One region of the Streptomyces axinellae genome, then DNA from elsewhere that is predicted to be linked to it. Evidence: riboswitches for the same ligand, from Rfam matches in the RefSeq annotation. Region 1 holds a riboswitch; the other holds the start of a gene.

Region 1 (5,312 bases):
ACCCACAGCGTCCAGCATGGACTTCCACCCCCAGCCCCGGAGCGGCACCCCCAAGCCGTGGGCCTTCCCCACCCCCGAGCGCGGCACCCTGCCCAACGGGCTGACGCTGCTGCGCTGCCACCGCCCCGGCCAGGAGATCGTCGCCGTCGAGGTCAACCTCCCGGCGCCGCTGGACGCCGAGCCCGACGGCCTGGACGGGGTCGCCACGATCATGGCCCGCGCGTTCAACGAGGGCACGGACAAGCACGACGCGGAGGAGTTCGCCGCCGAGCTGGAGCGCTGCGGCGCCACGCTCGACGCACACGCCGACCATCCGGGCGTGCGCGTCTCCCTGGAGGTCCCGGTCTCCCGGCTGCCCAAGGCACTGGGCCTGCTCGCGGACGCGCTGCGCGCCCCGGCCTTCCCCGACAGCGAGATCGAACGGCTGGTCGCCAACAGGCTGGATGAGATCCCGCACGAGCTGGCCAATCCGGCCAGGCGCGCGGCCAAGGAGCTGTCGCGCGAGCTGTTCCCCGCCGAGTCGAGGATGTCGCGCCCCCGGCAGGGCACGGAGGAGACGGTGCGGCGCATCGACGCGCCCACCGTGCGCGCCTTCTACGAGGCCCATGTGCGCCCCGCGACGGCCACCGCCGTCGTCGTGGGCGACCTGGAGGGCGTGGATCTGGATGCCGCCCTCGCCGACACCCTGGGCGCCTGGACGGGGACGACGGCCGAGGCCCGCCCGATGCCGCCCATCTCGGCGGACGACAGCGGGCGCGTCATCATCGTCGACCGGCCCGGCGCCGTGCAGACCCAGCTGCTCATCGGCCGCATCGGGCCCGACCGGCACGACAGCGTGTGGCCGGCCCAGCTCCTCGGGGTGTACTGCCTGGGCGGCACCCTCACCTCGCGGCTGGATCGCGTGCTGCGCGAGGAGAAGGGCTACACCTACGGAGTGCGGGCCTTCGGGCAGGTGCTGCGCTCCTCGGCGGAGGGCACGGGCGCCGCGCTGCTGGGCATCAGCGGCTCGGTGGCCACGGATGTCACGGGTCCGGCGCTGGCCGACCTGTGGCAGGTGCTGCGCGTCCTGGCCGCCGAGGGGCTCACGGACGAGGAGCGCGATGTGGCCGTGCGTAACCTGGTGGGCGTCGCGCCGCTGCGCTACGAGACGTCGGACGCTGTCGCGGGGACGCTGGCCGATCAGGTCGAGCAGTTCCTGCCGGACGACTTCCAGGGCCGTCTCTACGCCCGGCTCGCCGAGACGGGCACGGTGGAGGCCACGGCCGCGGCCGTCAACGCCTTCCCGGCCGACCGTCTGGTGACCGTGCTGGTCGGTGACGCCTCCCAGATCGCGGACCCGGTACGCGAGTTGGGGATCGGCGAGGTGAAGGTCGTCACCGGCTCCTGAGCACTGACGGCGGGCCCGGATGCCGGGCCGGTCGGGCGGGTCCGGAAGGGGGCGACGTGAGTGGAACGTCCCCTTCCGGGCCCCCTTTCGGGCCCTGTCAAATGTCCGGTTCTCGCCCGGGTATGACCATATGGGGTGTGGCGTGCGTGACAAACCCGGGGATTTGTTTGCCGCTCAGAAGTGGGCCCGTTTAGCGTCATTGCCGCTGTTCGTCAGAAGTGACCGCGCCCGCGGCCGACGCACGGCGATCGCCGAGTTCCCGAGGTGCGAGCCGAGGGGAGCCGGGGACCCAACGCAGTCCCTGGGGTGAATCGGGCCGCCTCGCCAGAGGCAGCCCGTAGGAGACCTTCCTGCTCCGAACCCGTCAGCTAACCCGGTAGGCGAGAAGGAAGGAAAGGAGTACGCCTCTCCATGGCGTTCACCCGTCCCACCGGGAAGCACCGACGTCCCGGCAAGGTCCGCAGGGCCGGTGCCGGAGCCGCAGGCATAGCCGGGCTCGCCACTGTCGGCGTCGTCGGAACGCTCGCCTCCCCGGCTCTTGCCGCGAGCGGTGAGCAAAGCCGCGTCCACGAGACCGGTCTCGATGACGCCTTCAGCATCAGCGGTCAGATCTCCGAGACCCTGGACGACCAGGCGCACACCCAGGCCATCGAGGTCGAGAAGGCGCAGGCCGAAGCCAGGGCGAAGGAAGCCGCGGCCAAGACCAAGCTGGCGGCCAAGAAGAAGGCCGACGAGGCCAAGCGCAAGGCGGCGGCCGAGAAGGCCGAGAAGGACCGCGACGAGAAGGTCAAGGCGGCCCGTGCGGCCGACGCGAAGCGTGCCAAGCTGAGCGGCTACGTCCTCCCCGTCGACGGTTCCTACGTCTCCACCGGATACAAGACCGGCGGCAGCATGTGGTCCTCCGGCAGTCACACCGGTATCGACTTCCACGCGGGCATGAACACCCCCGTCAAGTCGGTCGCGGCAGGCGAGGTCGTGGAGGCCGGCAATGGCGGCGCATACGGCAACAACATCGTGATCAAGCACAAGGACGGCACGTACACGCAGTACGGCCACCTCAACTCGATGAGCGTCTCGGTCGGTCAGAGCGTCACGGCGGGCCAGCAGATCGCGCTGTCCGGCTCCACCGGCAACTCCTCCGGCCCGCATCTGCACTTCGAGGCCCGCACCGGCCCCGACTACGGCTCGGACATGGACCCGATCGCCTATCTGCGCAGCCACGGCCTCAAGGTCTGAGACCCGGGCCACTTCGCGCCGGACACACGCCATCCGGACACCGCGTACGCACCGCGTACCGAACCGCGTCGTTCCGAGTCGCGTACTGATCAGCCCCCGGTCACGGTGACCGGGGGCTGATCAGTCGGATGCGGCTTCGCCAAGCCGGCTCAGACGGTCTCAGGAAGCTCTTCCAGGCCCTCGGAGACCAGCTTGGCCAGACGGTCGAGAGCCTCTGCGGCGTCGTCCGACTCGGAGGCCAGGACGACCTCCTCGCCGCCCTCGGCGCCCAGCCCGAGCACACCCAGCATGGAGGCGGCGTTCACCGGGCTGCCGTCGCCCTTCTGGATGGTGACGGGGACCCCGGCGGCCGATGCGGCACGGACGAAGATCGAGGCGGGGCGGGCGTGCAGCCCCTCGGCCCAGCCGACGGTGACGCGGCGCTCAACCATGGTGTTGCCCTTCGATTCGAAACGTTGTCTAGACCAGTCTCGCACGGTGCCGGAGTGGCCCATTCCGCGATCATTCCGCAGCGCCGTCCGGCATATCCGTCGATCCCAAGGTGCGACGATACGTTGCCCGCCCGGCCGTCACGGCGGCCCCCACCGCCGTACGCTGGCCCCATGCCGAGCCCCGAGGAGCGCGCCTACCCCGCCCACTGGGAAGCCGACGTCGTCCTGCGCGACGGCGGGACGGCCAGGGTCCGGCCCATCGCGCCCGACGACGCGGAGCGGCTCGTCAGCTTCTACGAGCAGGTCTCGGACGAGTCCAAGTACTACCGCTTCTTCGCCCCCTACCCCCGGCTGTCCGACAAGGACGTCAGGCGCTTCACCCACCACGACTATGTCGATCGCGTGGGCCTCGCCGCGACCGTCGGAGGCGAGTTCATCGCCACCGTCCGCTACGACCGCATCGACGAATTCGGCAGACCCGCGGGCGACCCCGCCGACGAGGCCGAGGTGGCCTTCCTCGTCCGCGACGACCAGCAGGGCAGGGGAGTGGCCTCCGCGCTCCTCGAACACATCGGCGCCGTGGCCCGCGAGCGCGGCATCCGCCGCTTCGCCGCCGAGGTGCTGCCCGCCAACACCAAGATGATCAAGGTGTTCACCGACGCCGGATACTCACAGAAGCGCAGCTTCGAGGACGGCTCGGTCCACCTCACCCTCGACCTCGAACCCACCGAGCGCTCCCAGGCGGTCATGTGGGCCCGCGAACAGCGTGCCGAGGGCCGCTCCGTCGCCCGGCTGCTGGCCCCTGGCTCCGTTGCCGTCATCGGCGCCAGCCGTACCCCGGGCGGCGCCGGACGCGCCGTGCTGGAGAGCCTGCGCGCCGGAGACTTCGCCGGAAGTGTGTACGCGGTCAACCGCGAGCTGCCGGGCGGCCAGTCGGGCACCGGGCCGGAGGGCCCCGCCGAGTCCGCCGGCCCTACCGGCCCCGTCGGCTGTGCCGATTCCACCGGCCCCGCCGAGCTGGCAGGGGCCCCCGCCTTCCGCTCCGTGCGCGAGATTCCCGAGCGAGTCGATCTCGCCGTCGTCGCGGTGCCCGCCGAGGGGCTGCGCGCCGTCGTCTCCGAGTGCGGCGAGGCCGCCGTACAGGGCCTCGTCGTCCTCACCGACGGCTTCGGCCGCGACGAACAGCGCGAGCTGGTACGCCTGGCCCGCTCCTACGGAATGCGTTTGGTCGGCCCGAACGCGCTCGGCCTGATCAACACCGGGCCCGATGTGCGGCTCAACGCGACCCCCTCCCTCCGGATGCCCGAACGGGGCCGTACCGGAGTCTTCACTCAGTCGGGCGCCATCGGCATCGCCCTGCTCGACGGGCTGGACCGGCGCGGCATCGGGCCCTCTTCCTTCGTCTCGGCCGGCAACCGCGCCGACGTCTCCGGGAACGACCTGCTCCAGCACTGGGACGAGGATCCGGACACCGATGTCGTCCTCATGTACCTCGAATCCATCGGAAATCCGCGCAAGTTCACCCGGCTCGCCCGGCGCACGGCCGCGCGTAAGCCGGTCGTCGTCGTCAAGGGCGCCCGGCAGCGCGGCAGTGCGCCCCCGCCCGGCCACGCCGCACCGGCCACCCGCACACCGGATGCCACCGTCCACGCCCTGCTGCGGCAGGCCGGTGTCCTCATGGTCGATACCTTCACCGAACTGCTGGACACCGGGCTCCTGCTCGCGGAACAGCCCGTTCCGTCCGGGCCGCGCGTCGGCATCGTCGGCAACACCGACGCACTCAGCCTGCTGACCTATGACGCCTGCCTCAACGACGGACTGCGGCCCCGGCCGGTCGTCGCGCTCCCCGGCACCGCCGGGCCCGGCCACTTCGGCGCGGCGCTCGGCGAAGCGCTCGCGGACACCGGAACCGACGCCGTGCTCGTCACCGTCATCCCGGCAGTCCCCGCCGAACTCCCGGGCACCGCACGTACCCACGAGGCGGCCGACCCGCCGCAGGGCTACGTCGAGACGCTCGCCGAAGCCCTCCACGAGGCGACCGTGCGCCACGAGGCGACGGAGCCGGCCGCGGGCAAGCCTGTCGCCGTCGTCCACCTCGCCATGGAGGGGCTGGAGGAGGCTCTCGCGGCACGCGGGCTGCCCTCCTACCCCACCCCCGAGCGGGCCTCCCACGCGCTGGCAGAGGCCGTGCGCTACGCCCGCTGGCGGGCCGAGGCCGGTACGCCCGGCAAGGTGCCCGAGTTCGAGGTGGACGAGGC
Region 2 (5,312 bases), on a different contig from region 1:
GTCAGAAGGACGACATGCCGCCCGAACTCCGCGACGACATGGCGAAGTTGCTGGGGAACCACGGCACGGACACGCACATGACGATGGGAGGTTCGCCGAAGGAGCAGGTGCTGGACCGGCCGGACCTGCTGGAAGTCTCCAAGCAGATTTCCCGGGATCCGGAGAGCTACCAGGTTCTCAACCAGTCCATGGACGCCGCGATGGTCCACGACATCGGTACGGAGAAGAAGGACCCGGAAGACAGCCTCAGCCGCGCGGGCCGCACGGTGGGTTTCCTCGAAGAAGCCCGCTACCAGGCGATCGGTGACAAGAAGGCCGAGGACCTGAAGGCGGCGGGCTGGGGCGCCACCGGCACGGGTGGCTATCTGGTCTTCGCCGAGGCGACGTCGTTCCTGCCTGGCGGGGGCCATATGGCCAATGCGGCGTTCGGGCTCAGCAAGTTTTTGACGGAGGACGAGAACGCGCGCATCGAGGCCGGGGCCACCGACGACAACATGGACGTTTCCGCGCGTCAGAGCCGCCGCGTCCAGGGGCTCGTAGACGAGTGGCACCAGACCAATTCCAGGTGGGCAGACCACCACACCGGATTCTCCGAGGACCACGGCGCCTGGGACAAGATCGACGCCGCCGCCAACGACGGCAAGCACAACGCCCGCGAGGAGTGGGGAAAGCAGTGATGCCGCGCACCACCCGACGAGTGGGGGCCGCCGCGCTGGCCGCCGTCGCGTTCGCTGCCGTCACCGGGTGCTCTCAGCAAGGGCGCCAGTACGCAGTCCCGAAGAAGATCTGCGATGTCAGGGTCTCCGAGGACGCCCTCGAACCACTCCTTCCGGACGGCGAGAAGCTGAATCAGTCCCAGCGGCCGATCGGCGAATCCCAGACCGCCTGCGTGGTGAATGTCGCGGACGGGCCCTACGCCTTGAACATCGACATCATCGAGCTGGACAAGCCACTCACCGCCGATGACAAGCGGGTGTCCCTGAAGTCCCTGAAGCATGCGAAGAGCGTGCGCGTCCCGGATGCGCATTGGGCTGTGCAGGGGGACAACCATTTCCACCTGTCCACCTCGTGCGGCACCGACTGGGCCGATTCGCTGGCCTTCAGGTTCACCTTCGGCAAGGGCGAGAAGGGCGTCGAGGCCAGCCGGGGTAACGCCCTTCGCTTCGTCAAGGAATTCGTCCGCGGTGAGAAAGAGGAGGAGGGCTGCACCGCGCGCTGAGCGGTGGCGCGGCGCAGCCCTCCCAGGGCAACAACGGGCATCAAGCGTCAGCTGTCACGCGCTGAGCCGGAACTGCGCTCCCAGCGCACGCAGCACATCGATGTTCAGCGCGTAAGCGTGCCTGCTCTCTTCCACGACCCGCTGCTTTTCCAGGTCGTCGCACGGCAGTGCGTCCAGCAGGGCGCGGTATTCGCGCTTGAACGCCGCGGGGTTGGGGATGGCGTCGAAGACGTAGAAGCGGACGCCGTCGCCCTTGCGGTCGAAGCCCCAGGTCTTCTCCGCCGTGCCCCGGACGATCTGGCCGCCGGAGAGGTCGCCGAGGTAGCGGGTGTAGTGGTGGGCGACGTAGCCGGCGGGCCAGTCGTGGGCCACGGCGGCGATCCGGTCCGCGTACGCGGAGGTGGCGGGCAGCGCCGCGAGCGTCTCGCGCCAGCCGTCGCCGCCGTGCAGATGGGTGAGGTCCCGCTCCAGTGCGGGCAGCCGGAAGAGTTCGCCCCGCACGAAGGGGCCCGCGACGGGGTCGTCCTCCAGTGCGGCGGCGGCCTCTTCGAGCGCGCGGTAGATGAACCAGAGCTGCTCGGTGTAGTGGGTGTAGGCGTCCAGGCCGAGTCTGCCGCCGAGCAGTTCGCTCATGAACGCCGACCCGTGGGCCTCGGCGTGCTGCTCGCGGGAGGCGGTGCGGATGAGGGTGGAGAAGGCCGTGTCCGACACTGACGAGGTCACATCTGGCTCCCGGGGGTGCGGAGGCGGTACGCGCGAGCGCCGACGGGGCGCCGCGCGGTAGCCTTGATCCTGGTACTTAGGCTTACCTAAGTCAAGAGGTTGCCGACGCCCTGTCGGGAAACGCCTACCCGCTGATCCGCCACCGAAGCGGATCCCCCGAGCCGCCCGTTACGGCAGCGTCAGGATCTCCGCACCCGACTCGGTCACCACCAGCGTGTGCTCGAACTGTGCCGTGCGCCTGCGGTCCTTGGTGACGACGGTCCAGCCGTCCTCCCACATGTCCCACTCATGGGTACCGAGGGTCAGCATCGGCTCGATGGTGAAGGTCATCCCGGGGCGCATCACGGTCGTCGCCCGTGGGTCGTCGTAGTGCGGGACGATCAGGCCCGAGTGGAAGGAGCGGTTGATGCCGTGACCGGTGAAGTCGCGGACCACGCCGTAGCCGAAGCGCTTGGCGTACGACTCGATGACCCGGCCGACGATGTTGATCTGCCGGCCCGGCTTGACCGCCTTGATGGCCCGGTTGAGGGACTCCCGCGTCCGCTCCACCAGCAGCCGCGACTCCTCGTCCACCTCGCCGCACAGGTAGGTGGCGTTGTTGTCGCCGTGTACGCCGTCGAGGTACGCGGTCACATCGAGGTTCACGATGTCGCCGTCGCGCAGCACCGTCGAGTCGGGGATGCCGTGGCAGATGACCTCGTTGACCGAGGTGCACAGCGACTTGGGGAACTCCCGGTAGCCCAGCGTCGAGGGGTAGGCCCCGTGTTCGACCATGTAGGCGTGCGCCACCTCGTCCAGCTTGTCGGTGGTGACGCCCGGCGCGATGTGCTTCGCGGCCTCCTCCATCGCCCGCGCCGCGACCCGGCCAGCGGCCCGCATCTTCTCCACCGTCTCGGCGTCCTGCACCTCGGGCCCGTCGTAGGGGGTGGGCGCGGGCTTGCCGACGTACTCGGGGCGCGGGATGGCGGCGGGCACCGACCGGGGCGGGGAGAGGGTGCCGGGGACGAGAAGAGACTGGCCAGACATGGCGGCGAGTGTAGTCAAGGCCCCGGCCGGATGGGCCCCGGCCGGGGTGCTGCGCCCGCATGCGTGGTGCGCGACCATGGGCGCATGGCTCTGTTCAAGCGCAAGACGGTCGGCAGGCCCGGCGAGTGGTTCTTCAACGTCGAGGACGGCAAGGTCGAGGAGGGCCCGCAGTCGCCCGGCAAGGACCGCATGGGCCCCTACGCCACCCGAGAGGAGGCCGAGCACGCACTGGAGACCGCCCGGGAGCGGACCTCCCAGTGGGAGAACGACCCCCGCTGGCGCGACGGCTCCACACGGGGCGGCTCCACGCCCGACGACTCCACGCGGGACGGTTCCGAGCCGGGTGACTCCACGCGGGCCGACGGCCAGGAGTGACCGCGCGGGGGTGACCCTGCGGGGCGATCCGCGGAGGTGAGCGGGCCCGAGCACTGCGGACCCGTGCACTGCGGACCCGCTCGGTGTGGGCCCGTCCGGTGTGGGCCCGTCCGGTGTGGGCCCGCTCCCTCGGAGCGGATGCGGCGGAACCCGGAACCCGGGACGCGGCGGTTCCGGTGGGTCCAGGACGCGGGTTCCGGAAGGCTCAGGAAGCGGAACCCCAGGTCACCGCCCACAGCGCGAGCGCGAGACAGCTGAACGCGGCGCCCAGCGCGCACGGCGCCCCAGCCGGCCACGGCGTAGAGGGCGGTCGCGGCCAGGGCCCCGGCGACACCGCCGTCCACAAAGTCTCCGGGCGGTGAACCGAGCCGGGGCTCTCCCGGGTCCTCCCGGCCCGGGCCGGGCCGGTGAAGGTGAGTACAGGGCGAATGGGCTCAACTGTCAGCCGATCTCCTTATTTCACCCTGTAAAGGCGCAATGTCCGAATGAAGGGGCCTTGGCGGTCTCTTGGGCCGCTCTGTGGCCGGAAACACACCGAGGCCCGCCGAGGTGGCGGCGCGGGGAAGTGCGCTGAGTCACCCAGGCGTCAAAGTGCCTATTTTCGCGGGCTCTTCGAAAGAATGGGCATTGCGCCTCTCTCACGCTCAGAAAATGATCCACAGCATAGCGTGGATAAACTCGGTGATCATTTCCGTGGCGCGGCGATGATCAAAATTCCCCACCTTGCTCCCGGAAAACCATTGTGTTTCCGTGTCCTCGCTCCCGGCCCTATGAGCGGCGGGAGTTCCTCTACCGGTGCGCCGAATCCTGCCACCCGGTGCGGGAAATACATACGACAAGAAAGCGGCAGGAGCGGGGGAACCAGGTAAGTGCCGAGTCGCACGGTGCGGCCGGCTAGGGGTGAAGCCATGCCCTTTGTGCCTTCGGGTGCGGGAATGGCCGGGCAACTCCAGCCCGAATCCGACAGCTCACCTCGCAGGCGCTAGGAGAGGACACCCCCATGTCTCACGGCCGCCAGCGCAGCCTGCTTCATGCCTTCAATTTCCGTCGTGTTTCCCGTATTTCCGTCGTGCTCGCGGCCGGCGGTGCGGGAATCGCCGCTCCGCTGCTCACCGCGGGCAGCGCGCACGCCGCGTCCGCCCCCGCCTCGACGCACGCGAAGGCCCCGGCCGCCGCCGCGCAGAGCCCCGCCATCAAGGCCGCCCAGCAGCCGAAGGGCGAGCAGGGCTCCGGCGCGTCGGGTTCGTACGTGGTCGTCGGCGGGGACAGCCTGTACCGCATCGCCACCGACCACGACGTCAAGGGCGGCTGGTCCGCTCTCTACGACGCCAACAAGAAGACCGTCGGCGGCGACCCGGACCTGATCAAGCCCGGCCAGAAGCTGACCCTGCCCTCCGCCTCGGCCGGTGCCGAGAAGCGCTCCGTGCCGAGCGAGGCGGGCAAGACCTCCGCCGAGCAGTCCAGCGACAGCCGGCCGACCCAGCAGACCCAGGCGCCGCGGACCCAGTCCGACAACCTGGACGGCTGGATCAACGAGGCGCTGGGTGTCATGAAGCAGCACGGCATTCCCGGCACCTACGAGGGCATCCACCGCAACATCATGCGGGAGTCCGGCGGTAACCCGGACATCGCGAACAACTGGGACATCAACGCCCAGAACGGGACGCCGTCCATCGGTCTGCTGCAGGTCATCCAGCCGACCTTCGACACGTACCACGTCGAGGGCACGGCCAACGACCTGCGCGACCCGGTCGCGAACATCGTCGCCGCCTGCAACTACGCGGCCAAGACGTACGGTTCGATCGACAACGTCAACGGCCCGTACTGAGCGAGCCCGCGGCCGGGCACGCGACCAGCGCGCCCCGGCCGTGTGACCCCGGCTGCCCGTCACCCTTCGGTGGCGGGCAGCCGTCGTCTCCGGGGCCCCCCCCCCCCCCCCCCCCCCCCCCCCCCCCCCCCCCCCCCCCCC

What was found. Region 1 has a riboswitch for cyclic di-AMP ahead of ABD339_RS22310 (M23 family metallopeptidase). Riboswitches for the same ligand answer to the same signal wherever they lie in the genome.
Region 2: it holds a riboswitch for cyclic di-AMP, as region 1 does, so the genes downstream of both, ABD339_RS02355 (transglycosylase SLT domain-containing protein) here and ABD339_RS22310 (M23 family metallopeptidase) in region 1, are expected to answer to the same signal.

The regions. Positions count from the first base shown of each region.
Region 1 covers NZ_BAAARJ010000015.1:106,147-111,458, forward strand. The annotation lists gene ABD339_RS22305 (M16 family metallopeptidase) at 17-1,387, shown strand; cyclic di-AMP (ydaO/yuaA leader) riboswitch at 1,627-1,784, shown strand; gene ABD339_RS22310 (M23 family metallopeptidase) at 1,799-2,623, shown strand; gene ABD339_RS22315 (HPr family phosphocarrier protein) at 2,773-3,054, opposite strand; gene ABD339_RS22320 (bifunctional acetate--CoA ligase family protein/GNAT family N-acetyltransferase) at 3,226-5,312, shown strand, end outside.
Region 2 covers NZ_BAAARJ010000002.1:6-5,317, reverse strand. The annotation lists gene ABD339_RS02380 (hypothetical protein) at 1-677, shown strand, start outside; gene ABD339_RS02375 (hypothetical protein) at 677-1,219, shown strand; gene ABD339_RS02370 (biliverdin-producing heme oxygenase) at 1,274-1,942, opposite strand; gene map (type I methionyl aminopeptidase) at 2,111-2,968, opposite strand; gene ABD339_RS02360 (hypothetical protein) at 3,053-3,343, shown strand; cyclic di-AMP (ydaO/yuaA leader) riboswitch at 4,167-4,339, shown strand; gene ABD339_RS02355 (transglycosylase SLT domain-containing protein) at 4,344-5,171, shown strand.